DNA from 3 places in the Staphylococcus debuckii genome. Region 3 is predicted to be linked to each of the others. Evidence: predicted binding sites of a transcription regulator. Region 3 holds the regulator's gene; each other region holds the start of a gene.
What was found. Region 3 encodes LexA, which represses DNA repair genes until DNA is damaged. Its sites were predicted from a motif close to CGAACATATGTTCG; they were not measured.
Positions count from the first base shown of each region.

Region 1 (10,640 bases), 590 kb from region 3:
ACACAAAAAAGGACAACCGATTCTTCTAGGTACAGTAGCCGTTGAAACCAGTGAATATATTTCACAACTTCTGAAAAAACGTGGCGTACGCCATGATGTCTTGAATGCCAAAAATCATGAACGCGAAGCAGAAATTGTCTCTACTGCAGGTCAAAAAGGCGCAGTAACTATTGCGACTAACATGGCTGGTCGTGGTACTGATATTAAATTAGGCGAAGGTGTAGAAGAATTAGGCGGTTTAGCTGTTATCGGTACAGAACGTCACGAATCACGCCGTATCGATGATCAGTTGCGTGGTCGTTCTGGACGTCAAGGTGACCGCGGCGAAAGTCGTTTCTACTTATCTTTACAAGATGAATTGATGGTACGTTTCGGTTCTGAACGCTTACAAAAAATGATGGGCCGACTAGGTATGGACGATTCTACGCCGATAGAATCAAAAATGGTGTCACGTGCAGTTGAATCTGCGCAAAAACGTGTTGAAGGTAATAACTTCGATGCGCGTAAACGTATCCTAGAATATGACGAAGTATTACGTAAACAACGTGAAATTATTTATAATGAACGTAATAATATTATCGACTCAGAATCAAGTTCAGAACTCGTAATTACAATGATGCGTTCTACATTAGACCGCGCCATCACTTATTATGTGAATGAAGAAATCGATGAAATCGACTATACACCGTTTATCAACTTTATTGAAGATGTCTTCTTGCACGAAGGTGAAGTAAAAGAAGAAGAAATCAAAGGTAAAGATCGTGAAGATATCTTTGATACTGTTTGGGCTAAAATTGAAAAAGCTTATGAAGCACAAAAAGCTAATATTCCTGAACAATTCAATGAGTTTGAACGTATGATTTTATTACGTTCTATTGATGGACGTTGGACTGACCACATTGATACGATGGATCAATTGCGTCAAGGTATCCATTTGCGTTCATACGGACAACAAAACCCGCTTCGTGACTATCAAAATGAAGGACATCAATTGTTCGACACTATGATGGTGAATATCGAAGAAGACGTCAGCAAGTATATCTTGAAATCTGTTATTACAGTAGATGACGATATTGAACGTGATAAAGCGAAAGAATATCAAGGTCAACATGTATCTGCAGAAGACGGTAAGGAAAAAGTTAAATCTAAACCTGTCGTTAAAGATAATCACATTGGCCGTAATGACCCATGTCCATGCGGCAGCGGCAAAAAATATAAAAATTGTCACGGCAAATAATTGAACATTTGAAAGACCACTGTTAAATCGCTTCAGGAAAGAGACTCAGTAATCAGCAGAGTTTCTTTCTGACGGCTTTCAGCGGTCTTTTTTTCAATCCAACAGGGTCTTAAATGTATGCTAAAATAAAAAAGGTAATCTTGAAAATTAAACAGGTATTGGAGAGATATGAATATGGAACTATCTGAAATTAAACGTAATCTCGCAAATTATGAAGAGAAATTAAATCAACTTAGGGGGTCTCTTTGACTTAGAAGAAAAAGAGACAAACATCCAAGAATATGAAGAAATGATGACGGATCCGAATTTCTGGGACGATCAACAAAAAGCGCAAGAAATCATCGATAAAAATAATGCAATAAAACATGTTGTGAACGGCTATCGTGATTTAGAAGCGGAATTAGAAGATATGACTGCCACTCATGAATTGTTGGCAGAAGAATATGATGAAGATTTGAAAGCAGACTTAGAAGAGGAAGCAATCGGGTTTAAAGATAAATTAGACCAATTTGAATTGCAATTATTATTGAATGGACCTTATGATGCGAATAATGCAATCTTAGAGCTGCATCCAGGTGCGGGCGGTACGGAATCGCAAGACTGGGCGAGTATGTTATTGCGTATGTATCAACGTTATGCAGAGCAGCAAGGATTTAAAGTAGAAGTGGCAGATTATTTGCCAGGTGACGAAGCGGGTGTTAAAAGTGTAACGCTAGTCATTAAAGGACATAATGCTTATGGTTATTTGAAAGCAGAAAAAGGCGTACATCGTTTGGTACGTATATCACCGTTTGATTCATCTGGACGTCGTCATACCTCATTTGTATCTTGTGATGTGATTCCTGAGTTCAGTAATAATGAGATTGAAATAGAAATTAATCCGGATGATATCACAGTGGATACTTTCAGAGCATCCGGAGCTGGCGGACAACATATCAATAAAACAGAATCTGCTATCCGTATTACTCACCATCCAACTGGAATTGTGGTCAATAACCAAAATGAACGTTCGCAAATTAAAAACCGTGAAGCGGCAATGAAAATGTTGAAATCTAAATTGTATCAATTGAAATTAGAAGAGCAAGAACGTGAAATGGCTGAAATCCGTGGAGAGCAAAAAGAAATCGGATGGGGCAGTCAAATCCGTTCGTATGTCTTCCATCCATATTCTATGGTAAAAGACCATCGTACAAATGAAGAAACAGGTAATGTAAATGCTGTAATGGATGGAGAAATCGGACCATTTATTGAAGCTTACTTAAGAACACAAATGGATAATCGAGAAGCGTAAGAAAAAGGAACTAGGACAGCATTTGACCTAGTTCCTTTGTTAATTTAAAAAGAGGACCAGGGCTGGTTTAATAATAATTTAAATGCAATATGCATGATTTAATGTTACTGAAAAGTAGTTTACAGTAGCTTTAAAAAATCTGTTTGTTCCAATAATACCAAGGGTTAACAAATATCTTACAAAAAAGTTTTAGAATAAAAAGTTGGTGGTTTTATAACGGTTATATTACAACTTTTTAACATCAATCCATTGCGTTATTTTTTATGCTATATTTAGTTCACTTAATTTGACAGCAAAGGATGAACTAATAAATGAAGAAAGCTTTATTACTCTCAGCAGCATCGGTGACAGTTTTTACAGGATTAAATAGCGTTGCAAATGCAGAACAAACACATGTTGTTAAAGAAAACGCTAAATTAAGCGATGTCGCAGCTTTGTTTGCCACGACTACAAATGAAATTAAAAATTTAAATAAATTAAATCAAGACGAAGTTAAGAAAGACACACAATTAGTCTTGCCTGATACAGATGTTGTAGAAGTGAAAGCGGGCGACTCTTTAAATTCAATCGCTAAAGCACATCATCTTACTTTAAATAAGTTGCACGAATTAAACCCAGGTCTTACTAATGTTATTTTACCTGGTGATATCTTAGCCGTTTCAGATAAGGGTGCAGCACATTTACAAGCACTATATTCTGGCAAAGCGGTTAAAGAAGTTGAGAAACAATCTTACAACGAAGAACAACAACAAACAGAACAACCGACACATTCAGGCTACAGAACAGTAGAACATAAAGAGGCAGCTCCGACAACTTACTATTCTAATGACAGCAGCAGCGAATATACAGCGCCTGCTCAAGCTGCACATTCATACTATAGTGCGCCTACTACAAACTCAGACTATACTTCATATAATACAAACACAACATCTTATAGTGCACCAGCAGCAACACAAGCATCATATTCAAACTATTCAGGTGCTAACTACTATACTGCAGGTCAATGTACTTATTATGTATTTGATCGTGCAGGCGGTAAAGCTGGCTCATTATGGGGTAATGCGAATAACTGGGCAAGTGCAGCAGCGGCTTCAGGACGTACAGTAAATAATACACCATCAGCGGGTGCTATTATGCAATCTTCAGCAGGTGCATATGGCCATGTAGCATACGTAGAAGGCGTAAATGGTGATGGTTCAGTTCGCGTTTCTGAAATGAACTATGGTTATGGACCAGGTGTCGTTACTTCACGTACACTTTCAGCTGGACAAGCAGCTTCATATAACTTTATTCATTAATCAATTTCATATCGCGATAATATAAGACAGCACTGTTCTCAAATTTTGAGGATAGTGCTCTTTTATTTAAAAAAAGTGATATTGAATCTAGCTTGAAAGGGTAAAAGACAAACGAATGTAAAAAAGTCAAATTGTATTTTCAAAGTTCTTGCAAGAATGTCAACTTTTCGAGTATAATAACTCATTAAATAGACAAGGGGTGAGCTGGATATGGGTGTACATCAATATTTTAAAAGACTATCAGATCTAGAAAAGCTAATACGCTTGCCTGGAAAATTTAAATATTTTGAACATAATGTAGCTGCGCATTCTTTCAAAGTTACTAAGATTGCTCAATACTTAGGTACAGTAGAGGAAGCGCACGGTAATGAAATTAACTGGAAAAATTTATATGAAAAGGCTTTGAATCATGACTTTGCAGAAGTATTTACAGGCGACATCAAGACACCTGTAAAATATGCAAGCCGTGATTTAAAAGTGTTGTTCTCACAAGTTGAAGAGGAAATGGTCGATAACTTTATCAGGGAAGAGTTTCCTCCTGAATACCAAGATGTTTATAGAGAAAGGCTGCAAGAAGGTAAAGATGATTCTTTAGAGGGACAAATATTGGCGGTAGCTGATAAAATCGATTTGCTTTATGAAACATTTGGTGAAATACAAAAGAGAAATCCGGATGATTTGTTCTTCGAAATTTATGAGATGTCTTTAGAAACAATTATGCAGTTTGATCATTTAGTATCGGTACAAGACTTTATCGATAATGTAATTCCGGAAATGTTGACAGAAAACTTCATTCCACGATCGGAATTGCGAGAATTAACAATGTCGATTTTAAATAAAAGAGATGGGTGACAACTTATGGTTCTCGTTTGGTATCTTTGTGCTTCGTTTTTCCCTTGTGTTTTAGTTGTATTATTCAGCGTAATTACTAAAAATAAATGGGTAGGTGCAATTGTAACATTAACGCTGATTGGCGGTTCAATTTATAAAGGATTCTTCCATAATGAATGGATTATTTTTATAGATGTAGTATCGTTGTTAGCGGGATTTGTGATTGTTGATCAATTGAATCTCCACAAACAGCACGAAGATGAAGATCGTTAAAAAGAATGATATAAGATAATATATTTCAGTACTTGTCACTTTTGAGGCAAGTGCTTTTTTCGTCTTAAAAAAACTTTTTACCTTACGAACAGATGTTTGTATTTTTTCGGATGAATCTGTTAAAATAGTTTATGATACAAAAAGTTTGAGATAAAGCCAAAATGAGAATATATAGATTAGCAAATAGGGTTGAATTAAATGTACAAACGGACAGTGCGGACTGAAGAGATAACAATGTCTGCTCGTCTGAGTAGGAGGTTGAGGCAATGAGGATGTCTCAGCCGATTTGTGTTTTAGTACATTGATATAAAGATTGAATATGATTATGTGAATATAAATAAAAGGAGATTGTTAATTGCATGGAACACCATCCATTTAAAATTGTCTCTGGTTATGAACCTCAAGGTGACCAGCCTACAGCGATTAAAGAGCTTACAGAGGGTATTAAAGCGGGCAAACGTCATCAAACATTGTTAGGTGCGACAGGGACAGGTAAAACTTTTACAATGAGCAATGTGATTAAAGAAGTAGGTAAACCGACACTTGTTATCGCACATAACAAGACACTTGCCGGTCAATTATACAATGAATTTAAAGAGCTGTTTCCAGAAAATAGAGTAGAATATTTCGTCAGCTTTTATGATTATTATCAACCAGAAGCTTATGTCCCTTCAACTGATACATTTATTGAAAAGGATGCAACGATCAATGACGAAATCGACCAATTACGACATTCCGCAACAAGTTCTTTATTTGAACGTGATGATGTAATTATTGTTGCTAGCGTCAGCTGTATTTTTGGGTTAGGGAATCCGGAAGAATATAGTGACTTAGTAGTAAACATCAGAGAAGGCATGGAGATGGACCGCAGTCAGTTTTTGAGAGACTTAGTGGACATTCAATATACCAGAAATGATATTGATTTTAAACGTGGTACCTTCAGAGTTCGCGGAGATGTAGTTGAAGTCTTCCCAGCTTCACGTGAAGAAATATGTATCCGTGTAGAATTTTTCGGAGATGAAATTGATCGTATCAGCGAAGTGAATTACTTAACTGGAGAAGTATTAAGACAACGTGAACACTTCTCAATTTTCCCAGCATCTCACTATGTCACACGTGATGAAAAGCTGAAATTAGCGATTGAAAGAATTGAAAAAGAACTAGAAGAACGTCTAAAAGAATTACGTTCTGAAAATAAATTATTAGAAGCTCAAAGACTGGAACAAAGAACCAATTATGATTTGGAAATGATGAGAGAAATGGGCTTTTGTTCAGGAATTGAAAACTATTCTGTTCATCTAACTTTACGCCCAATCGGTTCCACACCATACACGTTACTTGATTACTTCGGTGATGATTGGTTGGTAATGATTGATGAGTCTCATGTAACTTTACCGCAAATCAGAGGAATGTATAACGGAGACAGAGCACGTAAACAAGTGTTAGTTGACCATGGTTTCCGTTTGCCGAGTGCAATCGATAACAGACCTTTAACTTTCGAAGAATTTGAAGAAAAAACCAAACAATTGGTTTATGTTTCAGCTACACCTGGACCTTATGAATTAGAACATACAGATAAAATGACTGAACAAATTATTCGACCTACTGGCTTGTTAGACCCTAAAATTGAAGTCAGACCTACTAAAAATCAAATTGATGATTTATTAAGTGAAATTCAAGATAGAGTAGAAAAAAATGAACGTGTATTAATCACTACATTGACGAAGAAAATGAGTGAGGACTTAACGACATATCTTAAAGAAGCGGGTATTAAAGTAAACTATCTGCATTCTGAAATTAAAACTTTAGAGCGTATCGAAATCATAAGAGACTTGCGTATGGGAACTTATGATGCGGTCGTAGGTATCAACTTGTTAAGAGAGGGTATCGATATACCAGAGGTTTCTCTTGTAGTAATTTTAGACGCTGATAAAGAAGGTTTTTTACGCTCTGAACGTTCACTCGTACAAACTATTGGCCGTGCTGCCCGTAATGAACATGGTGAAGTAATTATGTACGCTGATAAAGTGACGGACTCTATGCAATATGCAATAGATGAAACAGAACGTCGTCGTAAGATTCAAAATGAATATAATGAAGAACATGGTATTACGCCGCAAACGATTCATAAGAAAATTCATGATGTTATCAGCGCAACAGTAGAGACAGATGAAGAAAATGAAAAAGAACAAAAAGTAGTTCCTAAAAAATTAACGAAAAAAGAACGAGAAAAAACAATTGCCAATATAGAAAAAGAAATGAAAAAAGCAGCGAAAGATTTAGACTTCGAAAGAGCAACAGAATTAAGAGATATGTTATTTGAATTAAAGGCAGAAGGGTGATATCTAGATGAAAGAACCATCCATAGTTGTAAAAGGTGCCAGAGCGCACAACTTAAAAAATGTAGATGTAGAGTTACCGAAGAATAAATTGATTGTGATGACAGGCTTATCAGGTTCTGGTAAGTCTTCCTTAGCGTTCGATACCATCTATGCTGAAGGGCAGCGCCGTTATGTCGAATCGCTAAGTGCATATGCGCGTCAATTCTTGGGACAAATGGATAAACCAGATGTAGATACAATTGAAGGATTGTCGCCAGCAATTTCAATTGATCAAAAAACTACCAGTAAAAACCCACGTTCAACAGTAGCAACTGTAACAGAAATATATGATTATATTCGTTTGCTGTATGCAAGAGTAGGAAAAGCATATTGTCCTGAACATGGAATTGAAATAGAATCACAAACGGTTCAACAAATGGTAGACCGTACATTAGAATTAGAAGAACGCACTAAAATTCAATTAATGGCTCCGGTGGTTAACCACCGTAAAGGTTCACATGAAAAGCTATTACAAGATATCAGTAAAAAAGGTTACGTGCGTGTACGTGTAGATGGTGAAATATTAGATATTAATGATGTGCCGGAGTTAGACAAAAATAAAAACCATACGATAGAAGTAGTTGTCGATCGCTTAGTAGTTAAGGATGGAATTGAGGGCAGACTAGCTGACTCAATTGAAACAGCTTTAGAACTCGCAGATGGTAACTTAACTGTTGATATTATTGATGGAGACGAATTGAAGTTCTCTGAAAATCATGCTTGTCCAATTTGCGGATTCAGTATCGGTGAACTAGAACCCCGTATGTTTAGTTTCAACAGTCCATTCGGTGCTTGTCCTGATTGTGATGGTTTAGGTCAAAAATTAACAGCAGATGTTGATTTAATTGTGCCTGATCCGAATAAATCATTAGCAGAAGGTGCTATTGTACCTTGGGAACCTAAGAGTTCAGATTTTTATCCAACACTTTTAAAACGCGTATGCGAAGTGTATAAAATTAATATGGACAAACCTTTCAAAAAGTTGACTGATCGTCAAAAGAATATCATCTTACATGGTTCAAAAGATAAAGAAATTAAATTTACTTTTGAATCGCGAAATGGACAAAAACGTACACGTACTATGCCGTTTGAAGGTGTTATTCCAAATATTGAAAGACGCTTTCATGAATCGCCTTCTGAATATGTACGCGAAGTGATGCGTAAATATATGACTGAGCTCCCTTGTGAAACTTGTCATGGAAAACGTTTAAGTAAAGAAGCGTTATCTGTTTATGTGGCAGGTTTGAATATTGGAGAAGTAGTAGAGTATTCAATTAAAGAGGCTTTAGATTTCTTTGAAAACATCGATTTGTCAGAGCAAGATCGAAAAATTGCAGATTTAATTTTGAAAGAAATCATTTCCAGATTGTATTTCTTAAATAATGTCGGGTTGGATTATTTAACGTTGAATCGTTCCTCAGGCACACTTTCTGGTGGTGAGGCACAACGAATTCGCTTAGCTACTCAAATCGGTTCCAGATTGTCAGGTGTACTCTATGTGTTGGATGAGCCGTCTATTGGTCTGCATCAACGTGATAATGATCGTTTAATTGAAACGTTGAAAGAAATGCGCGATTTAGGTAATACACTCATTGTAGTTGAACACGATGATGATACGATGAGAGAAGCGGATTACCTAGTAGACGTAGGGCCAGGTGCCGGAGAACATGGTGGCGAAATTGTGGCTAGCGGTACTCCAAAACAAGTGATGCGTAACAAGAAATCCTTAACTGGTCAATATTTGAGCGGCAAGAAACGTATTGAAGTACCAGAATACAGATGTCCAGCTACAGAGCGCAGATTGAAAGTCAGAGGCGCTAATAGCAATAACTTGAAAGATGTCAATGTCGATTTTCCGCTCTCTACTATGACTGTCGTTACAGGAGTATCGGGCTCAGGGAAAAGTTCTTTAGTAAATGAAGTGCTGTATAAAACACTTGCGCAAAAAATCAATAAATCTAAAGTAAGACCTGGCAAAGTAGATGAAATTGAAGGTATCGATCAATTGGATAAAGTGATTGATATTGACCAATCTCCAATTGGTAGAACACCACGTTCAAATCCAGCTACTTACACAGGTGTATTCGATGATATTCGCGATGTATTTGCACAAACGAATGAAGCGAAGATTCGCGGGTATCAAAAAGGACGTTTCAGCTTTAATGTTAAAGGCGGCCGTTGCGAAGCTTGTAAAGGTGACGGTATTATTAAAATAGAAATGCACTTTTTGCCTGATGTCTATGTACCTTGTGAAGTATGCGGAGGTAAACGTTACAACCGCGAAACTTTAGAAGTCACATACAAAGGTAAAAACATTGCAGATGTATTAGATATGACTGCAGAAGAAGCGACTCATTTCTTTGAAAATATACCTAAAATCAAACGTAAATTACAAACTTTAGTAGATGTTGGTTTGGGCTATGTTAAATTAGGACAGCCAGCAACGACTTTATCTGGCGGTGAAGCACAACGTGTCAAACTTGCATCTGAACTGCACAAACGTTCTACTGGACGTTCTATTTATATATTAGATGAGCCGACAACAGGTTTGCATGTTGATGATATCAGCCGTTTATTGAAAGTGTTGAATCGTATTGTAGAAAACGGCGACACTGTAGTTATTATTGAACATAACTTAGACGTCATTAAGACAGCGGACTATATCATTGATTTAGGACCTGAAGGCGGCGATGGCGGCGGTACAATAGTTGCGACCGGCACGCCGGAAGAAATTGCAGAAACGCCGGATTCTTATACAGGCAAATATTTGAAAAAAGTTTTAGAGCGGGATAAAGCTGAAGCAACAAAATAAGAAAATACTATCGGAGCGGAAAGACGAAATAATTTGAAGTATTATTATTTCATCTTTCCGCTCTTTTTCTTATACATAAAATATTTTCCAACAAGGAAAGTGAATAAATTTTTGAACATTGTCAAAAAATGATAGAATGTATCAAGTAATAATCGTTAAACCAATAACTTAAACACAATCTTTTTTGATATGATAGAGATAAGAAGAAATAAAGGAAATTGAGGATTGAGGTGAAATTATGTTAACTGCAAGAGCGTTAGTTAATAAATTCAAGTTGCAACTCGTTGCAGGTGAAGAGGGATTGGATCGTCCAATACATAATACAGATATTTCTCGACCAGGTTTAGAAATGGCAGGTTATTTCTCTCATTATGCATCAGATCGTATTCAATTATTAGGCACTACTGAGCTTTCTTTTTATAATCTGCTTCCTGATAAAGAACGTCACGGCAGATTACGTAAATTATGTCGTCCAGATACACCGGCAATTATAGTAACCCGTGATATTGAGCCTCCT
Region 1 covers NZ_CP033460.1:830,826-841,465, forward strand. The annotation lists gene secA (preprotein translocase subunit SecA) at 1-1,237, shown strand, start outside; one part of gene prfB (peptide chain release factor 2) at 1,412-1,483, shown strand; one part of gene prfB (peptide chain release factor 2) at 1,485-2,528, shown strand; gene CNQ82_RS03705 (COG3942 and LysM peptidoglycan-binding domain-containing protein) at 2,840-3,826, shown strand; gene CNQ82_RS03710 (YfbR-like 5'-deoxynucleotidase) at 4,037-4,678, shown strand; gene CNQ82_RS03715 (CsbA family protein) at 4,685-4,930, shown strand; gene uvrB (excinuclease ABC subunit UvrB) at 5,290-7,272, shown strand; gene uvrA (excinuclease ABC subunit UvrA) at 7,280-10,123, shown strand; gene hprK (HPr(Ser) kinase/phosphatase) at 10,362-10,640, shown strand, end outside.
Region 1: a site for LexA is predicted at 5,016-5,029, ahead of uvrB (excinuclease ABC subunit UvrB). Genes of this name have one in related genera too.

Region 2 (10,640 bases), 550 kb from region 3:
AACGTCACGGCAAAGATACTTTGTTGAAAAACGGCTATCGTTACGGTCAATATCATGGTTATCGTGGGAATGGACACTTACGCATTATCGGTGGAACTTTCGATATGAACGGTTCACGTATTCCAGATAACAATACAGCGATGTGTATCGGGCACGCAAAAGATATTGTATTGTATAATGTCACAATTAAAGACGTAGTCGGCGGCCATGGCATCGATGCCTGTGGTGTAGACGGATTAATGATTACACGTTGCAACTTTGAAGGCTTTTTAGATATTAAGGGCGATCGCAGTTTTTCAGAAGCCATCCAATTAGATATCCAAGTTCCAGGCGCCTTCCCGAAATTCGGTACGCGCGATGGCACTATTACTAAAAACGTCTCTATTTCCGAATGTTATTTCGGTCCTTCCGAGACACCGAGCTTTAACAGTTGGAATCGTGCTATCGGTTCACACGCGACACGTCATAACCAATATTATGAACATCTTTCTATTTTTAAAAATACTTTTTACCAAACCGGAGATTATGCATTAACTCCGCTTAAAGCTAAAGATGTCTATATCATGGATAATCACTTTATTGATTGCGCAGGCGGTATTCGTTTTCTCGGAACTAAAGATGATAAAAATACCGCTGACATCCAATCAGGTTGGATTACCGGTCCACAAAGCGGAACGCACGTGAATATCATTAACAACCGCTTCGACGGTAATATGAAAAAAGATGCTGTCCACATCCGCAATTATAAAAATATTCAACATCAAGATGTCATCGTTGCAGATAATGTTTTTAATGAAACGCACCAGCACTTACATTTAGAAGATATCGATCAACTCATAGTGCAGCAACCTTCACTATCATCCAAACATGTCAAACTTAAAAATGTTTCAAACGAAATATTAGTATTAAAGTGAGTAATAGAGTTGGGATATATAGTATGGGGCCAAGCAGAAAAGGGATTGAAACATCTAACTACGTCTCAATCCCTTCATTTCATTGTTTATTTAACTAGTTTTAACGGTTCGCTGATATCGATACCTAAGGCAAATGGCATTAAGAAGTAAACGACTAAGATAATGAGTATCGCACTGATCATATTGACCCAGAACCCGACACTAGCCATCTTCTTAATAGAAATCAAACCTGTACCAAATACGATAGCGTTCGGCGGTGTACCAACCGGCATCATGTATGCACAGTTAGAAGCCATAGCTGCTGGCACCATTAATAACAATGGATGTACGCCGATTGCTACTGAGAGTGTTGCTAAGATTGGCAGAATCATAGTGGCTGTCGCAGTATTAGAAGTCACCTCAGTTAAGAATAGAACAAACATCGTAATAACAATAACGATGAGAAGCGGACTAACGCCATTTAAAGCTACTAATTGCTGGCCTAACCATTTAGCTAAACCACTTTCCGAGATACCTTTTGCAAGTGCTAAACCGCCTCCGAAGAGAATTAAAACGCCCCAAGGCAACTCTTTAGCAACTTCCCAATCAATAATTCTTTTATATTTTTTAGTATTTTTAGCTGGAATAATGAAGAGCAGAATTGACACGAACATTGCAATCGTTCCATCTTGAACTAAAGATGTCGGCCCCCACTGCTTTAAGACAAATTCGCGGATAATCCACAGAATACTGGCTATAGTAAAGACAGTGAATACAACTTTCTCTTCATATGAGACCTTTCCTAATTCTTTCAACTTCGTTTTAATAAGTGCATCTCCGCCAGGCAAATATTTTAACTCTTGTTTAAATGCCACATAGCGCAAATATAACCATGTTAAAAATAATAGAACAATGACTGTCGGCACACCGATAATCATCCATTTAGCGAAACTAATTTCATGTCCGAAAGCTGCATGATACTGTCCTTTTAAAATAATCAATGGCGGTGTCCCGATTAACGTTCCCATACCGCCTATAGTACCAGCATATCCGATTGCCAACACTAAGGATTGTTCAAATTTCGATAAACTTTTCTCATGATGTTCTTTCTCATTTAATTTTTTAGCTTCTGCAATGATTGCTAAACCAATAGGAATCATAATCATTACTGCTGCTGTATTGGATACGAACATAGATAAACCGCCTGTTGCTAACATAAACCCAAGTAATATTTTACCTGTACTTGTTCCAATACTATTAATAATAATTAAAGCTACCCGTGTATGTAAGTTCCATCTTTCCATTGCTATTGCTAAGATAAATCCTCCTAAGAATAAGAAGATAATATCATTGCCATATTCTGAAGTAACTTGAGCCGGATCCATAACATGTCCAATCGGCATCAGTACTAGCGGCATTAAGCTGGTCGCTGGTATAGGTATAGCTTCGGTTATCCACCATACAGCAATCCATGCTGTACTCGCCATCACAAATACCCCTTTGTAACCTAAACCTTCTGGATGTACAAATAATAAAATTAAAGCAAATAAAACAGGTCCCAATATAAGCCCAATCAATTGTCCTAAATTATAAGGCTTATTTTTCTTCTTATTGGAAAAGAATGTCAGACTGCCTGTCATGAAAAAATTGCTGTTATGTTGTTTCAGCATAACAATCCCCCCTCTTTCAATAGCTGTGTATCTATTTAAATAAAATAAATATATCTATTGCTTAGATATGCTATTGTTTTATTAAGTTTATCATAATTTTCTGGATATTTAGACATTTTCGTGAAAACGAATACATAATTTTAGGTTATGTATTTTGATAACTTATATTTATTATTGATGAGGGCAGGAGTTTCGGGAGTGAAAAGTAATGTTGGATAGGTAGTGAGAAGCGGAGTGAAACATGAAGTAAAGACTGCTGTCTCTAATATTTTGAAGTTCTCTTTTTAGATTAACCTCTGTCAGAGCAATTGGCCGAATATACTACATCTAATAAGAAAGAACCGAGACATTTAATGTGTCCCGGTTCCTCTATATTAATCGAAAATAACACAAACACCTTCTGCTGCATGGTGTTGGCCATCTGTTAAACTCAGTTTGCCGCTTTCTTGATGACGTTCGAAAACAGTAACTTTATACTCGCCTTCTTGGTGTGCACACACTAAGTAGTTATCATCTTCTGTGATGTTGAAATCACGCGGGAATTCATCACCACTTGGTACAATTTCTACAAACTCCAGTTCATCACCTTTTTCATTGACTGCAAAAACTGCAATACTATCATGACCACGATTACTGATATATAAATAGCGTTGATCATGTGATAAACGGACTCCTGCTAACTTACTTTCATCTTTGAAATCTCCAGGCAATGTAGAATAATTAGCAATTTCTTCAAAATGACCATTCACATATTGAGTCACGCTGACTTTGTTGGCTAATTCATGCACCACATATGCGAATTTGCCATTTTTATGAAATTCAATATGACGCGGACCAAAACCTGCTTCAAACTCTGAAATGGCTGCGACATCATATCCATTTTCATTAAAGGAATAACTTACAATACGATCTGTCCCTAAATCACAAGCAGCTACAAACTTTTTATCAGGCGTTTGATGTGCATAGTGTACATGTGGATGATCTTGTCTCTCATGTGGTCCTGTTTTATAGTTATGTTTCAATTCCTCTATTAAGCTGACTACTTCACCTGTTGCAGAATCCAACTCATATAAACGAATAATGCCTGCTCCGTACACCGCTTCAAATAAATATTCTCCATCATCAGATACAGAAATATAACATCCTGTTCCTTCAACAGAATCTAAACATTTATTCAGCAATACTAGTTCGCCATCATTTTCAATGCGGAAACTAGCAATACCGCAGCGTTCGCCTTCTTTAGTAATCGCATATAAGAATTGATTTTTCCTTGTTAAGTATGTCGAAGCTTCAATTTCAAATCCTGTTTCTACTTTTTCAATTGCAGCTTTCGATTCATCCAATACGAAACGGTAAATCCCCTTACCTTCTTTTTTCGTATAAGATCCAATGTAACCTGATTTTGTCATTTTTTACCCTCCTTTATTAATATTCATTGTAAGATATTCCCGCTAAAAAAGATAATACTTCAGTTTTTTCTCTCCATTCTCAGCTCAAAAAAATTTAAGAATTAAACTTGCAAATGCGAACAAATGTTCGTATAATAAAATTATCAACTTGAACCACAAGCAGGTGATATCTTTGAAGGACTCACAATCGGAAACAGATTATCGAAAAATCCCACGCAGCCAATTAGAAACAAACATCCCTCAAGGAAGAGGGATGGTGAAATGGGCCCCATTCATTATATGTACTAAATTAATATAAATATAATATTAACAATAAATCTAACATAATAAACATATATTATATGTCAAATTTAAAAAGACACCGATTAAAAAACGGTATCTTTTCTAGCTTAGCAACATTTATTATTTTCTTTTTTCTCATCCTTCTCTTCTTTAACATCTTTACTTTCTTCAATTTCTACAGAGCAACATTCTTGGTCTTTGGGTTTTAATTTATTCAACACATCTTTGATTCCCATTTAATTCACCTCCTTAAATAATTGAATTAACAATTAAGCCAGTAGCAATAGCTACAACTAAAATTGCGATAATAAATGATATTACAAATTTTTTCTTGAATAGCTTAGATAGCAATACAACTTCTGGAATACTTGCACCAGCGCCACCAATGATCAACGCAACAACTGTTCCTAAAGACATTCCTTTTGATACTAACGCTTCAGCTATAGGTAACATTGTTTCGGGTCTAATATACATAGGAATTCCTATAATAGAAGAAATGAATACGGGTAAAACACCATCTCCACTTGCATATTTAGTAATAAATGTTTCGGGTACGAACCCATATATAAAGGCACCAATAAACACACCAATAAATAGGTAAGGAAGCATTGGATATAAAAATGCCCACGCATCATTTAATGCTTGTTTAAAACGAGATCCTTCTTTATTGGCAAAAAATCCATCGCCTTTAACATTTACGCCTTTATAGGTTTCAGCTAAATTCATTTTTGAAAATACAAAACCTGTTAAGATACTAAATATTGCTAGTACAACAAAATAAACTATTGCAACTTTCCAACCTAATAAAGCCCATAACATAAACATCATTAATGGATTCATCAATGGTGAAGCAATTAAAAAACTCATAGAAGGACCAAAAGGGACTTTAGAATTTAATAATCCTGCGAGTATTGGAATAGTTGAACAGGAACAAAAGGGAGTAATCGCACCAAATACCATGCCTAAAAAATAATTAATTCCTTGGTTATGCTTACTTAACATGTTTTTGATTTTATCTTCCGAAACTACTTGTTGAATTAAACTTACAATAAAACTTACGATTATGAACAGTATTAATAATTCAAAAAATAGCATTAGAAATGTTTTTATAAATTCCATAATTGAATCTATCATTAGTATAACGCCTCCGAATTTATTTAATCAACTTTTTTTGATATATTAATCAAAAAAAGTTGATTAACTCTATGTTAAAAAGAAGATACTTAAAGTATCTTACAGCAAGTATCTTCATTTAAAACCACCTGTATTTGTTGCTCATTAATTTTATAATAATTCCATGTGCCATGCTTTTCAGCAATAAGTATATTAGCATCTACTAATTTTTTTAAATGATAGGAGAGTTTAGATTGTTTTAACGCTAATAATTCTTCTAAATCACAAACACATAAAGTATTTGAATCGCTTTGACGTATTGAATGTAGAATTTTAAGTCTAATTTTGTCAGCGAGCGCATTAAACATCTGTTCATAAAATTCTAATTGTTCTTCCTCGGTTCTATTAGGGCTAGATTTAATAACTTCCATTGAAAGTTCACCTCTCTTATATTTACATACCTCTATTTTTGTTTAAGTTCTTGTATTGCTAAATTAAAATGAGTTTCTGTCATTTTACCATACATATCAGTCTCACCTTTAAAAAACTCTTTCTTCATATATATTATAGCTTCTTTTAAAGTGACTTCTCTTGATGTCATGATTAGGTTCAAATAACTAACAAAATAATCAACAGATAGTGTACTTGCATGATTTACTCTCATAAAATAGAACTCCTTTATAAAATACTAAAACAATACATCAACTTTTTTTGATGTATTAACTATAAATTATTTTTTTAACTTTTGCAAGATAATAAAACTAGTTATTTACGACGCACTCTAATCTAATACTAAAATTAGTCGAAAAACTACATAGACACAAAGCTATATAGATGTTAATCTATGTTATGGATAGGAGGTATATTTATGTCTTATAAAGATTTATCAGCAATATTAAAAGTTTTATCAGATTCAAGCAGATTAGAAATACTAGATTTACTATCTTGTGGTGAATTATGTGCCTGTGACTTACTAGAACATTTTCAATTCTCACAACCAACTCTAAGTCATCATATGAAGTCGTTAGTAGAAAACAATATAGTTACTACAAGAAAAGACGGTAACAAACACATGTATCAACTTAATCATGCTATTTTAGATGACGTCAATAAAAATTTAACTATCGTTAATACTTCTGATCAACGCTGTATATGTAAAAATGTGAAATCAGGTGAATGTTGATGATGACAGCTTTAGCAATTGTGATTTTTCTTTTAACTTTAACCTTTGTGATATGGCAACCTAAGGGATTAGATATTGGTATTACAGCTTTAATTGGAGCTGTCGTTGCTATCATTACGGGAGTCGTAAGTTTTTCCGATGTATTAGAAGTAACAGGTATTGTTTGGAATGCTACCTTAACATTTGTAGCTGTTATTCTTATTTCATTAATATTAGATGAAATTGGATTTTTTGAATGGTCTGCGATACATATGGTCAAGGCTTCAAACGGTAATGGATTAAAAATGTTTGTTTTTATCATGATATTAGGGGCAATTGTAGCAGCATTTTTCGCAAATGATGGTGCAGCTTTAATCTTAACGCCCATTGTATTAGCGATGGTAAGAAATCTAGGATTTAATAAAAAAGTGATTTTTCCTTTTATTATTGCCAGTGGTTTTATTGCCGATACTACATCACTACCTTTAATTGTAAGTAACTTAGTTAATATCGTTTCTGCAGATTACTTCGATATTGGATTTATTGAATATTTTAGTCGAATGATTATTCCTAATATATTCTCTCTGATTGCCAGTGTTCTTGTTTTATGGCTATATTTCAGAAAATCTATACCTAAAACGTTCGATACAGAAAATCTTACGATGCCTAAAGACGCAATTAAAGATCCAAAACTATTTAAAATTTCATGGATTGTATTAGCAATACTACTCGTGGGATATCTTGTTAGTGAGTTTATACAAATACCTGTATCAATCATTGCTGGTATCATTGCCTTAATATTCGTATTATTAGCGCGTAAGTCTAGAGCAGTACATACGAAACAAGTCATTAAAGGTGCGCCATGGAATATTGTTGTATTTTCTATTGGTATGTACTTAGTTGTATTTGGTTTAAAAAATGTAGGTATCACAACAATTTTAGCCGACGTATTATCTAATATTTCAATTCATGGATTGTTTGGCAGTATCATGGGCATGGGCTTTATATCGGCCTTTTTATCATCAATTATGAATAATATGCCTACAGTTTTAATAGATGCTATTGCTATCGGACAATCAAATGTAGTTGGAACTATTAAAGAAGGTATGGTTTATGCGAATGTCATAGGTTCTGATTTAGGACCTAAAATTACGCCAATAGGTTCTTTAGCAACATTATTGTGGCTACATGTTTTAACTCAAAAGGGTGTGAAAATTTCATGGGGAACATACTTTAAAACTGGTATTATCATCACTATTCCAGTATTATTTATAACACTCTTAGGTTTATACCTTACACTAATTATATTTTAAGAAAAGAGGCTTTAATTATGGATAAGAAAACAATTTATTTTATATGTACTGGCAACTCTTGTCGTAGCCAAATGGCTGAAGGCTGGGGAAAGCAAATATTAGGTGAAGACTGGCGTGTATATTCTGCAGGGATTGAAACACATGGCGTTAATCCTAAAGCAATTGAAGCTATGAAAGAAGTGGATATTGATATCTCAAACCATACATCAGATTTGATTGATAGTGATATCTTAGAGCAGTCAGATTTGGTCGTAACATTATGTAGTGACGCAGATGATAATTGTCCTATATTACCTCCAAGCATCAAAAAAGAACACTGGGGTTTTGATGATCCAGCAGGTAAAGAGTGGTCAGAATTCCAACGTGTTAGAGATGAAATCAAAAATCGAATAAAACAATTCAAAGAAACATTCGTTTAATTCGAGTGTTTCTTTGAATTATTTAACCTTCTCCATTTACTATCTAAATCTTGAGTGCCTGACTTCATGTCCTCATCAAAATTTTTTAATGTATATATTTTTGTTTTATCATGTCCATCAAAACACCTTACATTTAACATATCAATTTTCTTATTTGTATCTAAATAAAAAAACAACTCGTAAGTTTTTATTTCATTTGAATCGATTATAAAAGAGTATGACCCATTATTAGCTAATGGAATTTTATTGATTGTGTATTCATTTATTTGTATAAAATCATCTACTTTTTTATTTTTATAATAAGCCACAATATTGAAATCTCTTATTATTTGCTTTATTTCTTTAGTATTATGAATTTCTATCCATAAAGGAACTTGAATTCTATATAAATTCTCTGCTTCTTTTGATTTACACATTGGTTTAGACGTTATTATACTAGGAACATGTTTAAAGTAGATATACAAATTTCCTCTTCTTTTAATAAATATTTCATAGTACTTTGTATTACAAACATTACAGTTCCAGTCAATATTGTTATAAAAGCTCCCAAAAGTATATTTAAAATTTCTTTATTGTTTATAAACTCGATAATCTCACTCAACCTTTCCATCTAGGAAATAACTTATTTTGAATTAATTAATCACCTTAAAAAATTTATATAATCCTTGCCGGAGCAGAACGTATGTTCTATAATTGTGGTGAGGTGATTTTATGATTCCTAATCCAAACGCTCCTGACAAATATAAATATGAAACTGATTATAGAAAAATCCCAAGAGAATATTTAAACCCTAGAATTCCTCAAGGGCGCGGAAAAATCAAATGGCAAGCTTTTGCGACTCTCCCACAACAGTTTGAAATTTTAGAGCAAATTATAAAGAATCAAGATAATGTTGAAAAACCGTTGCTAACATATGATTCATTAGATAATTTAGACCAGATTTTTCAAATGAAAATTAGAAAAGATGAGTTATGTACAATCACATATTGGGAAGACGGTAACATTTCAAAATATACGGGAAAAATTTTAAAAAAGGATGAAATTGGTAATACATTTTCCTTTTCTGATACTAACAATAATATATATAATTTAAATAATGCTAACGTTTGTAGTATCACTTAACACTATTTAAACTTTTAAAAAGTTTAAATAGTGTTTTTATAATTACCTTTTTCGAAATACTTCTAGCAAAATCATTATAAGTATAATACTGATATTAAATATATTATTTTTATCACTGAAAAAATTTCTACTACTTGGAAAATTGATAAAAGACTTATTATTAACAAAAGTTTATTTAATTTTTCGCTTATTTCTTCTTCCTTATATGACTGTTCCAATTCAATTAGTGATAATTCTTCTTTGTTTAATTCTTCAATATATTGAGGAGATTTAAAATCATTATTATTTTTTAGATACAAATATAAATATAAACTAGGTAAAAGCTTTGTTCTATAAATAATTGCAATAGATCTCTTGAAATTTAGTATCCATTGTCTAAAATATAGGGCTTCTTTTTTTTCCATTTAAATTATATTGTTGATACCCATACAATTGTAATTCATTTAACATAGTTTCTAAGAAAAAGAAATTAGCAGAACTATTGAAATAAAGTGCCATTTGAGAACATTGTTCTAAAACATCTCCTTCTTGCTCATCCATCCAAACTACAAAAACAGATGCTTTATTCAAGAAATTTATATAATTATCGCTATAACCATCTTGCCTAAAATGTTTACTTTTTCCTTCAAATGAAAAAATAGGCGCATTTACTAACCACTCTTGAATCTTCACGTCCTCATAGAAAGGATCATCAGTAAATTCATTTTCATTAGCTAAATAATAAACTTCAAAACCCATCTTTTTAGATACTTTGTATTCAAAAATATCCTTACTATTATTTTTTATAATTCTATTAATTTGCCTAGAAACATCTCTAATATTTTTACAATGTCTATTACCATACAATTGATACTGTCTTTATCTATTATTTTTTTCTTGATTAATTAGAGGATATATCTTATCTTTTACACATGAGAAAGTACTATACAAGTCGCTTCCAAAGTTTATACTCTCTAAGTCTTCAATGATTTCTATAACAAATGTACCATTGTTAAATATAGTTAAGGTTAAAAAAAATAAATTCAAAGTGTTCTCATGAGTAATTTCAATATGTGGAGTAAATATATATTTTTTATATTTGTATCCATTTATATTATTTTGATCAAACAATCCATCATTAATATTTGCATTAGTAGCAAATTTTTCTAAAAATTTTTCTAGTTTTTCGTGATATTCTTTTGTATGTCTTTTATATCTTCCAGGTAAAATCCAATAATCATAATTTACCGGGGGGTTGTCAGGAGATAAAATGCGTAT
Region 2 covers NZ_CP033460.1:1,971,779-1,982,418, forward strand. The annotation lists gene CNQ82_RS09435 (glycosyl hydrolase family 28-related protein) at 1-914, shown strand, start outside; gene CNQ82_RS09440 (SLC13 family permease) at 1,001-2,563, opposite strand; gene pglS (6-phosphogluconolactonase) at 2,938-3,972, opposite strand; gene CNQ82_RS13165 (alcohol dehydrogenase) at 4,362-4,490, opposite strand; gene CNQ82_RS09450 (permease) at 4,504-5,388, opposite strand; gene CNQ82_RS09455 (ArsR/SmtB family transcription factor) at 5,478-5,798, opposite strand; gene CNQ82_RS09460 (hypothetical protein) at 5,831-6,031, opposite strand; gene CNQ82_RS09465 (ArsR/SmtB family transcription factor) at 6,236-6,550, shown strand; gene arsB (arsenite efflux transporter membrane subunit ArsB) at 6,550-7,842, shown strand; gene arsC (arsenate reductase (thioredoxin)) at 7,860-8,261, shown strand; gene CNQ82_RS09480 (hypothetical protein) at 8,258-8,677, opposite strand; gene CNQ82_RS09485 (YolD-like family protein) at 8,973-9,383, shown strand; partial or broken gene CNQ82_RS09490 (hypothetical protein) at 9,426-10,640, opposite strand, start outside.
Region 2: a site for LexA is predicted at 8,937-8,950, ahead of CNQ82_RS09485 (YolD-like family protein). Genes of this name have one in related genera too.

Region 3 (10,640 bases):
CTTTGTCCAAGTCACCGTCTAGTGAAATATCATTTGAATCGTAAAGTGCAATCAATTTATCCAATTGCAAATGACCTGCTAATGAAGCGGCTTCATGAGAAATACCTTCCATTAAGTCACCATCAGAAGCTAACACGTAAGTGTAATGGTCTACTACTTCAGCATCCGGTTTATTGAATTTACCCGCTAAGTGATTTTCAGCCATTGCCATTCCCACAGACATAGCAAAACCTTGTCCAAGCGGACCAGTAGTTACTTCTACACCTTGAGTGTGTCTGAATTCAGGGTGACCTGGAGTTTTAGAATCCCACTGTCTGAATTGTTTCAGTTCTTCTAATTCTAAACTTCCAGAAACATGAAGTAAGCTATAAAGCAACGCAGAACCATGTCCTGCAGATAAAATAAATCTATCTCTATTAAAGTATTCATTTGAATTAGGGTTGAAATTCAAATGGCGTGTCCAAAGCGTATATGCCATTGGCGCAGCGCCCATAGGCAATCCTGGATGACCAGAATTCGCTTTTTCTACTGCATCGATACTTAAAGCTCTTATCGTATTAACTGCAAGTTCATCTTTTTTGTCGAACATCAATAAAACTTCCTTTCTATACAGCATCATTTTATGCCATTATACATTATCTATTATCAGTTTTACATTCTTTGTTCTTATGAAACCGCTAACAATTATTATAAATTTATTTATTTTTAAATTTTATGCTAAAAAAAGCCACCTCATCACTGTAATAAGGCGGTTTTTTATCTATATTCAAAGTCATTTTTTTTGCAAGAAAAATTTAGCTTCTTTTATTTTGATCACGTTGGACTTGTTTCAATTTGTCAGGAGTTACATCATTGCCTTCTGGATCTAAAACTTTCGTATTCTCAAGTTGTTGTTTGAAGCCTTCACGGAAAGTACCAAGGTATTTCTGATGAAGTTCTGCTCTTTCTTTTGCTTCTTCTTTAGTTAAGCCCTCTGTTTTTTTCTTTTTAGATAATTCATTGATTCTCTTAATCGTTTCTTTATGTTCTTCAGACACTTTAAATCCCTCCATTGCTCTGATAATTATTAATGATACCAAAAAGATTGGCAGTAATAAAAATAAAGGAAACTTGTTATTGTACAGTTCCCTATTCTCAATAATTATACACCTAGAATGGAATTAATCGTATTTTTAATGCGCCACAGCAATCACAGGTTTACTTTCTTGTTCGCCTTCGCTTTTAACATAACCTTCTTGTTCGGCTTTTTGTTCTGCTTTAGCGGATATAGTATGATCCGTCATTTCGTACACTTGTTCTTTATTCGCAGTTTGATTAGCACTTACAATAAAAGCTGAAAACAATACAAAAGAAGTCAATAATACTGCTGAATATACTAAAAAAGTTGATTGGTATTTCTTAATCATTTTTCAACACTCCCAGAACATTTGTTTGTATTAACAAGATATCAGAACGATTGTTCGCTGTCAACACTTTTACGAACAAATGTTTGTAAATGTTTTGTTCGCATGCTATAATAAGAACAAACAAGAAGAGGATGTGCTTTAATATGACAGAACTAACGAAACGTCAAAGCGAAATTTATGAATATATTAAAACCGTAGTCCACACAAAAGGGTATCCGCCAAGCGTCAGAGAAATTGGTGAAGCGGTAGGATTAGCTTCTAGCTCGACAGTACATGGGCACTTATCGAGATTAGAGAGTAAAGGTTATATCCGACGTGACCCTACTAAACCGAGAGCAATTGAAATAGTAAGCGATCAACTTGAAGAATCTGCTGAAATGGAAGGAACAATCCATGTTCCAGTTATCGGGAAAGTTACTGCAGGTGTTCCTATTACTGCAGTAGAAAATATCGAAGAATATTTCCCTCTTCCAGAACATCTTACTTCTACACATAATAGTGATATTTTCATCTTGAATGTTGTGGGAGACAGTATGATTGAAGCTGGTATACTTGATGGAGATAAAGTGATTGTACGCAGCCAGACAATTGCTGAAAATGGAGATATCATTGTAGCTATGACTGAAGATGATGAGGCAACAGTTAAACGTTTTTATAAAGAAAAACACCGTTACCGCTTGCAACCAGAAAATAGTACCATGGATCCTATCTACTTAGAGCAAGTAACGGTTTTAGGTAAAGTAGTAGGTTTGTTCAGAGAACTCTAATTCGCCTTTCTGTTTGCATATTATCTCTTCTTAACACGTATAAGCTAAAACAGGTGCTGGGACAAATTAATGTCTCAGCACCTGTTTTATGAACTGGCAGTATATATATCTAGATAGAATCAGAAAGAGCCGACGAAATTAATCCGTGTTATTTCGTCGGCCCTCTTCCTTTTTAACTTGTATAATCTTCTGTCCAGAATGGTTGTCTTTCTTCGTTGAAACTTACACCTACGCCTAAATTTTTAAAATTAGTTTGTAAGATATTCTTTCTATGTCCTTCTGAATTCATTAGGCCTTCATGCGCAAAAATACTGCTTTGTTGCCCATAAGCTAAGTTTTCACCAGCATTTTGATAATCGATACCGTCTTTTTTCATTCTGTCGAACGGTGACTCGCCTTTAAGGTTGTTATGATCAAAGAAATGATGTTCTGCCATATCTTCACTATGTTTACGTCCAGTATCTGATAATGGTTGGCTATAATTCAATACAGATTTGCCTTTTTGGACACGCTGTGCGTTTACCAAATCGAAATCCTGTAATTCGAATCCTTTTTCAAGTGATGAAGACGGTGCGCCGTATTGCCGGGACAACCGATTCTCCATTTTATTACTTACTTGCATTAAGCCTGTCACTTGGTTATTTTCATGTTGATCATAGAATACAGTAGTATAAATATTATCTTTATCAAATACATCATATTCATCATTGTTGAGTTCAAAACGATAATTTCCTTTAGTGATACTACTCAGAGGTTTGCCCATTCTCGATCTGACAGTCTCTTGCGGTGTACCATACTTAATCTTGGATTTAGATGAAATTATATTTTGATTCGTATAAATTGCATTCACTTTATTATCAATATAGCTGACCATAATAAATGAGTGATATTGATTATGATACGTATACCACTGCAAGCCATATTCGTTAGCAGTTACTCTTTTGGGCTTGCCTAATTGTTTTTCAACTTGTGCCTTATCCATGTTCATTTGTATATTTCTAATTGCAAAGTCTTGCTTATCAGGAACCTTTAATGCTTCCTTAGTCACGTTTTCTCTGGCAGCCAAAGCTTGGATCTTACCTCTTGCGTGCTCTTGCAAATCTAACATCCAAGATGTCTCTTTAATAGGCACACATAAAGCCACGAGTAAGAAAACTGTTATCAGAGCAAAATATCTTCTAATTTTGGGCACCTCCGCCTATCAGTGCAAAAGCTTAGTCTCTATCACCGTTAAAAATAGAATTTCTTACAATCACATAATCTACTTTTCTTAATGAACCTAAATCTTTTCCACCTGCGTATGAAATTGAACTTTGTAAGTCTTGTTGCATTTCAGTCAACGTATCAGCTAATGTTCCTTTATGTTCTACAAACATCTTTTTACCTTCAACATTTTTATGTTCGCCTTTTTGGAATTCAGAGGCGCTTCCGAAATACTCTTTATAAAGTTTGCCATCTAATTCAACTGTTTCTCCAGGTGATTCTTCGTGTGCTGCAAATAATGATCCGACCATAACCATTGAAGCACCGAAACGAATAGATTTAGCAATATCACCATGTGTTCTGATTCCGCCATCAGCAATAATTGGTTTGCGTGCTGCTTTGCTGCAGTGATTAATCGCAGCTAATTGCCAACCACCTGTACCGAAACCTGTTTTAATTTTAGTAATACATACACGTCCAGGACCGATACCTACTTTTGTAGCATCAGCGCCAGCATTTTCAAGTTCTCTGACACCTTCTGGCGTACCTACGTTACCTGCAATAACAAATGTTTCTGGTAAATAAGATTTAATTTGACGAATCATATTAATCACTTGTTCTGAGTGACCGTGTGCTATATCTATTGTAATGTATTCAGGTTTTAAACCTTCTTCAGCTATCTCTTTAACGAAATCATATTCTTTATCTTTAACGCCTACTGAAATAGAGGCGAACAAACCTTTGTCTTGCATTTTTTTAATAAATGGAATTCTTGCTTCTTCATCAAAACGATGCATAATGTAGAAATAATCGTTCTCAGCAAACCACTCAGCTAATTTTTCATTCATAACTGTTTGCATATTTGCTGGCACAACTGGTAATTTGAATCTTCTTGGACCGAATTGTACACTTGTATCACATTCTGAACGACTCTTTACAATACATTTATTTGGAATTAATTGAACATCTTCGTAATCAAATATCTTCATATAAAAAACACCTTACCCATACACTTTATTTATTTTTCCAAAATATCCAATGTATATCATACTATCTTAGCGCCTAATTTACCAACTTAAATTTACTTTTTTTTGGTTAATTTTGAACAAAAAAAGAACACACTTCGATTTTGAAGTGTGTGTACTCAACTTAAAGCTACTCGTTTTATGTTAGACGGCTTACCAGCTTGCTTTTTTAACGCCTGGAATTTGTCCTTTATGCGCATGTTCTCTGAAAGCAATACGTGACATTTCGAATTTTCTCATTACGCCACGAGGTCTGCCAGTAACTTTACATCTACGAGTTAAGCGTGTTGGTGATGAATCTCTTGGCAATTTTTGTAATGCTTCGTAATCACCTTTAGCTTTCAATTCTTGACGTTTTGCATAATATTTAGCAACGAGTTCTTCTCGTTTTTGTTCTTTAACAACTTTTGATTTTTTGGCCATTAAAGTTCCTACCTTTCTTCTATAATTGTTTATAATCGTAATTATTACGATTTATATCATAACACAAATTTCGACTTTATCAATACATTTTGCTCATTTTTTCAAGCAAAGTTGTTTACTAATTGGAAGTTTTTATATAGAATAGAATACATTGAGCTTATGCGCCATTATTGAAACCTCATCTTGCACGTTATGCATGAATATGGTAAATTTAAGTGCGTAAGTATTGCTAATAACTTAATAGAAAGGGTGTCTACATTGCGCGTAAACGTAACTTTAGCTTGCACAGAATGCGGCGACCGTAATTATATTACTACTAAAAACAAACGTAACAATCCTGAACGTATTGAATTAATGAAATATTGTCCAAGATTAAAAAAATATACATTACACCGCGAAACTAAATAATCTAATGAAACCGAGTTATCTTTTAAAGATGATAACGACGAAACGACGATAGTGAACTTACCGTTAATCATAACGTATAAGTTCACTTTTTATTTTTTACGGATATTCAATATACACCTTTAACGTATTTTTGTCTACATCCCCCTCCTCTTTATCCCTCTAGTTTAAGCATTTAACGCTAAATTTCCTCTATTTTCTGAATTTTTTATAAATTTTTCGCTTTAAAGTGCTAAATTCCATTGATTAGTGTTCTAAAAACGATTAGAATAGACTACATATCATTTTCAAATTAAAAGATTAGGGGTAACGCTTATGGATGAAAACAAAATGAACAGGGGGCTCAGTTCCCGGCATATATCAATGATTGCTATCGGTGGCGCAATTGGTACCGGCCTCTTTATTGCAACCGGAGGAGTTATTTCACAAGCTGGTCCGGGCGGTGCAATTCTCGCCTATGTGTTAATTGGAATTATGTTGTACTTCTTAATGTCATCAGTTGGTGAATTAGCAACGTTTTACCCAGTTTCTGGGTCATTCAGTTCTTATTCAACTCGCTTCATCGATCCATCTCTCGGTTTTACAGCAGGATGGTTATATTGGGCGATTTGGTCACTTGTAACCAGTGTCGATACTATTATCGCATCTAACGTACTTTATTATTGGGATACTTTTAAATTCTTTTCTCCATTAACTTGGAGCTTAATATTCATTACTTTATTATTATTATTAAACATTTTTACAGTCAGAGCCTTTGGTGAAGCTGAATTCTGGTTATCAGCCATTAAAGTTATCACTATTATTGTCTTTATTATTGTTGGTATTTTAACGATATTCGGAATTCTAGGTGGCCATACTTACGGTTTGAAAAACTTCACTACAGGAGAAGCGCCATTCGTAGGTGGTATATCAGGGTTCTTAAGTGTTTTACTCGTTGCTGGTTTCTCAGTCGGGGGTACTGAAGTCGTCGCTGTGACAGCCGGGGAATCTGATAATCCTGAAAAATCTATGCCAAGTGCCATCAAATCTGTATTTTGGAGAATATTGTTATTCTATATTCTCTCTATAGCTGTTATTTCAGCTATTCTACCTTATACAGATCCTCTACTATTAAACAAAAGTGAATCAGTTGCCCAAAGTCCTTTCACAATTGTTTTTGATAGAGTCGGCATCGCTTTTGCAGCATCTGTCATCAATGCTGTTATATTAACCTCGTTGTTATCAGCAGCTAATTCAGGTATCTATACGACAAGCCGTATGTTGTTCTCGCTCAGCAACGACAAACAAGCACCGAAATTCTTAAGTTATCTACATCCCAAAACAAAATTACCGCTTCCTGCAATTCTGACAACTTATCTCATTGTAGTAGCCGTAATTATCATTGCTAACTTCTATGCTGATACCGTCTTTACTTTATTAGGAATTATCGGCCAGTTGGTTATCTTTATCTGGGCCGCTGCAGTATGTGCGCAAATTAGGTTACGTCAAGGCATCAAAGCTCAAGGTTTAGATGCTAGCAAAATACTCCCTTATAAAGCGCCTTTATATCCTTTAGGGCCTATTATCGTGTTAGCAACACTTATTTTCTTATTAGTCGGAGGTTCTTTCGAAAATATTGTGAATCTAAGTGTCGGCGGTTTAACGAAAGACTTCTTGCCTATCATCATTCTGGCAACGATTTATCTTCTGCATAAAAGCGTGAAGAAAACGAAATATGTACGCCTGAAAGAAATGGACTTAAGAAACTTTAAAGCGTTCAATAAAGTAAATAAAAAATAAGTGATATGAAAACAGGTTGAATTTCAGCCTGTTTTTTTCATATATCTGATTTTCTCGCAGAACTATATATAGTATAATAATAGTAATAATAAGAACAAATCGAGGTGTTACAACATGGTAGGACAAACTAATTTATTTGACGATGTTTTGAAAGAGGATGAACGTTTTGTCATTGTTGTTCAATCTCTTGAAGATAAACAAGGCAAGCTTGTAAAACGTACTTTAAGAGAATACCCAAGTTTAGAACATGATCAAATGGTTCCGCTATTTGAGCACTTAAAAGATGTATATCTCAATGAACCATTTGAGCCAGGACAATCCGCCTATATTATTACTGTTTATACCAACTTAGATTATTCTGCTGATAATATTTATGCATTGGTTAAACGTAATCATGGCATGCATGAATGGACACATACAGCAAAGTAAACAAAAACAAACACAAGAGCCGGGCAATTTATTGTCTTGGCTCTTGTGTTCTGTAACACTTTTTATTTCAATATTTTTTCTAAAGCGACTACAATGCCATCTGAATCATGATCCAGTGTAACATCATCTGCAATCTCTTTTAATTCTGCTTTAGCATTGCCCATAGCTACTGAATAACCCGCTTCTTCAATCATAGAATAATCATTCAAACTATCTCCGAAAGCAATCGTTTGTGAAATATCTATATCAACTTTACAGCACAATGCTTTTAAAGCATTGCCTTTCGATACTCCATGTGCCATAAATTCTAAGAAATAAGGTTTACTCGTTGTGACATCTACATTGTCGTTGAATTTTCCATTTAAACTTTGAAAAATTTCTTCAATATGAGGAACGTAATCTACTCCCATTGCTTTAGGGACCGGATTTTGAATAAACGTCTTCACATCATCGACCTTTTTCATAGGTAATCCAGTCAGTTCTGACTCAATATTCATATATTCGTGTTCCCCTTCGTAGATAATGTGTCCATCTTGATAAGTTAAGATAAACAAATCATTCTCTCTGCAATAATCTACAATTTTATCAAAATCTTGCTTAGAAACACTTTGTTCGTCTTCAAGTTCATCATCTTTTACCCGCGTCGTTCTGCCACCATTATAACTGATAACGTAACTATCATGTTCATTCAGTTTAAGTGACTTTGCAATCGGCAGCATTCCTTCTGTCGGTCTGCCTGAAGCAAGTACGACATGATAGCCTTGTTCTTGAAGATTTATTAAATATTGAGCTGTTTTCGGACTGACCTCGTTTTCAGAAGTTAATAAAGTATCGTCCATATCCATTATAATCATTTCGTATTTAGTCATTTGATGTCCTTTGCTCCTTTCAAGCTATTACACCAAATTATAACCTATTTCAGTTTTACTCATAAACTTTTTCAGCAATTATTCCACTTTTATTTATGGTAATAATTTCAGAATTGCAACTTTCTAACGCTTTATTCAACCTTCTTACCAACTTACCGCTCTTTGATGGATCAATCAACGTTAAAATTGTGGGTCCGGCCCCGCTGATAACTGTCGCATACGCTTTATATTCTTTCGCTATATTTTTAACTTGCTCAAATTCAGGAATGAGTTTTTGACGATAAGGTTCATGGAAACCATCCATTTCCATTAATTTACCCGCTAAGATATAATCATGCTGAATGAGCGCACTTAACATAGTATTGCTGATAGCGCTGTATTGGGCCGCTTCCCCATGCTTAAAGCTCTCAGGCAGCACTTTTCTAGAATCACTCGTCTTTAATTCATAACTTGGAACTGTAATAACCAAGTTGACATGTGGAGGTTCTATGAATGAAATAAAAGTCTCGCTTGTTTGACTGTTGTAAAAACCAGAAACCATACCACCATAAATGACCGGCGCTACATTATCCGGGTGTCCTTCAATTTCAGTAGCCGCTTCAACCATCTCAAATTCTGATAGTTGTAAATGTCCGAAAAAATCAGCCAGATAAATACCTGCTACTAAAGCTGAAGCAGAGGATCCTAGTCCTCTAGCTAAAGGAATTTCGCTACGCATCGTAATATTCAAAGGTGGAACTGTCACTTCAAATCTTCGCTCTAAAAATTGTACAACTTGATAAATTAAATGGTTCTCATCAGTCGGAAGATCATGCAAATTTTCTCCTTTATGTTGAAAGTACCATTGTTGGTCTTCACTGATTTCAGCCTCTACATATAAAAATTTATTGAGTGCTAATCCGATAGAATCAAATCCCACTCCAAGATTTGCAGTCGAAGCAGGTACTTTGAGTTTTAATCGTTCTGACATTACTGCAATACTCCTTTGATGTATTTAACAATGCTTTCTTTATCGTTCGGCAACGATTTAATAGGATTGTCCAATAATGAGATGGCTGTATCAGGGTCTTTAAGTCCATTACCAGTTAAGACTGCCGTAACTGTAATATCTTTAGGCAATTTACCTGCGCGATGCAGTTTAATCAATCCCGCGATAGATGCATTACTCGCTGGTTCAGCAAATACGCCTTCTTTAGAAGCTAATAATTGATAAGCTTCTAAAATTTCTTCATCTGTAACAGAATCTATTAAACCATTTGATTCTTCCAATGCTGCAACCGCTTTGTCCCAGCTTGCTGGATTTCCAATGCGGATAGCAGTTGCGACTGTTTCGGGATTTTTCACTACTTTATTTTGTACAATAGGTGAAGCACCTTCAGCTTGGAAACCGAATAATTTCGGTAAGCCTGTTTGATGTTTCTCATTGAATTCTTTAAAACCTTTCCAATAAGCAGTAATATTGCCTGCGTTACCTACAGGAATGGCTAATACGTCCGGTGCATGGCCGCCTAGTTGATCAACGACTTCAAAAGCACCAGTTTTTTGTCCTTCAATACGATACGGATTGATAGAATTAACGAGTTCAATATCGCCGCCTTCGTTTGCAACCTCTTTAACAATTTCTAATGCTTCATCAAAGTTACCATCGATAGAAACAATTTCAGCCCCATACATTACAGCTTGAGAGAGCTTTCCTAAAGCAATTTTTCCTTCAGGGATTACTACAATGGCTTTCAAACCTGAGCGTGCGGCATATGCTGCTGCGGATGCAGAAGTATTACCTGTAGATGCACAAATAACGACTTTCTTGCCATCTTCCTTAGCTTTAGTTACTGCCATTACCATTCCGCGGTCTTTAAATGAACCTGTAGGGTTGGCACCTTCGAACTTTACAAATAAATTAATGCCTAACATTTCAGATAATGTATCACAATGAATTAACGGAGTTTGGCCTTCGTTTAAAGTTACATTCGGTGTCTTTTCGTCAACGGGTAAATAATTTTTGTATTCTTGTACTAAACCTTGCCATCTTTTCATAATTAATTAAACCCCTTCTACTGGATATACTTTTTCAACTGGATATTTGCCTTGTGCTAAAATCTCACTCACTGGTACGTCTGTCCCTTTAACCAAAACTGCTGCAGTTTCAGCATTTCGTTCTACGACATTTAGAGACTTATGAAGCGGCAATTGAGATTTCACTTCTTCTTCAACGCGTTTTGCAGGTGCACCATTCGTTTTTAAAACTACATAATAACTATTTTTTTGTTTTAATTTAGTCGGTTCATCTGCGTCGATAATTTCTTTGGCATCTGCTGTTTTCAATTCAAAATG
Region 3 covers NZ_CP033460.1:1,424,872-1,435,511, reverse strand. The annotation lists gene tkt (transketolase) at 1-589, opposite strand, end outside; gene CNQ82_RS06750 (DUF896 domain-containing protein) at 795-1,052, opposite strand; gene sosA (DNA damage-induced cell division inhibitor SosA) at 1,173-1,406, opposite strand; gene lexA (transcriptional repressor LexA) at 1,550-2,173, shown strand; gene CNQ82_RS06735 (CAP domain-containing protein) at 2,346-3,365, opposite strand; gene guaC (GMP reductase) at 3,388-4,365, opposite strand; gene rpsN (30S ribosomal protein S14) at 4,555-4,824, opposite strand; gene rpmG (50S ribosomal protein L33) at 5,083-5,232, shown strand; gene CNQ82_RS06715 (amino acid permease) at 5,545-7,008, shown strand; gene CNQ82_RS06710 (hypothetical protein) at 7,123-7,437, shown strand; gene CNQ82_RS06705 (Cof-type HAD-IIB family hydrolase) at 7,500-8,306, opposite strand; gene thrB (homoserine kinase) at 8,362-9,276, opposite strand; gene thrC (threonine synthase) at 9,276-10,343, opposite strand; gene CNQ82_RS06690 (homoserine dehydrogenase) at 10,350-10,640, opposite strand, start outside.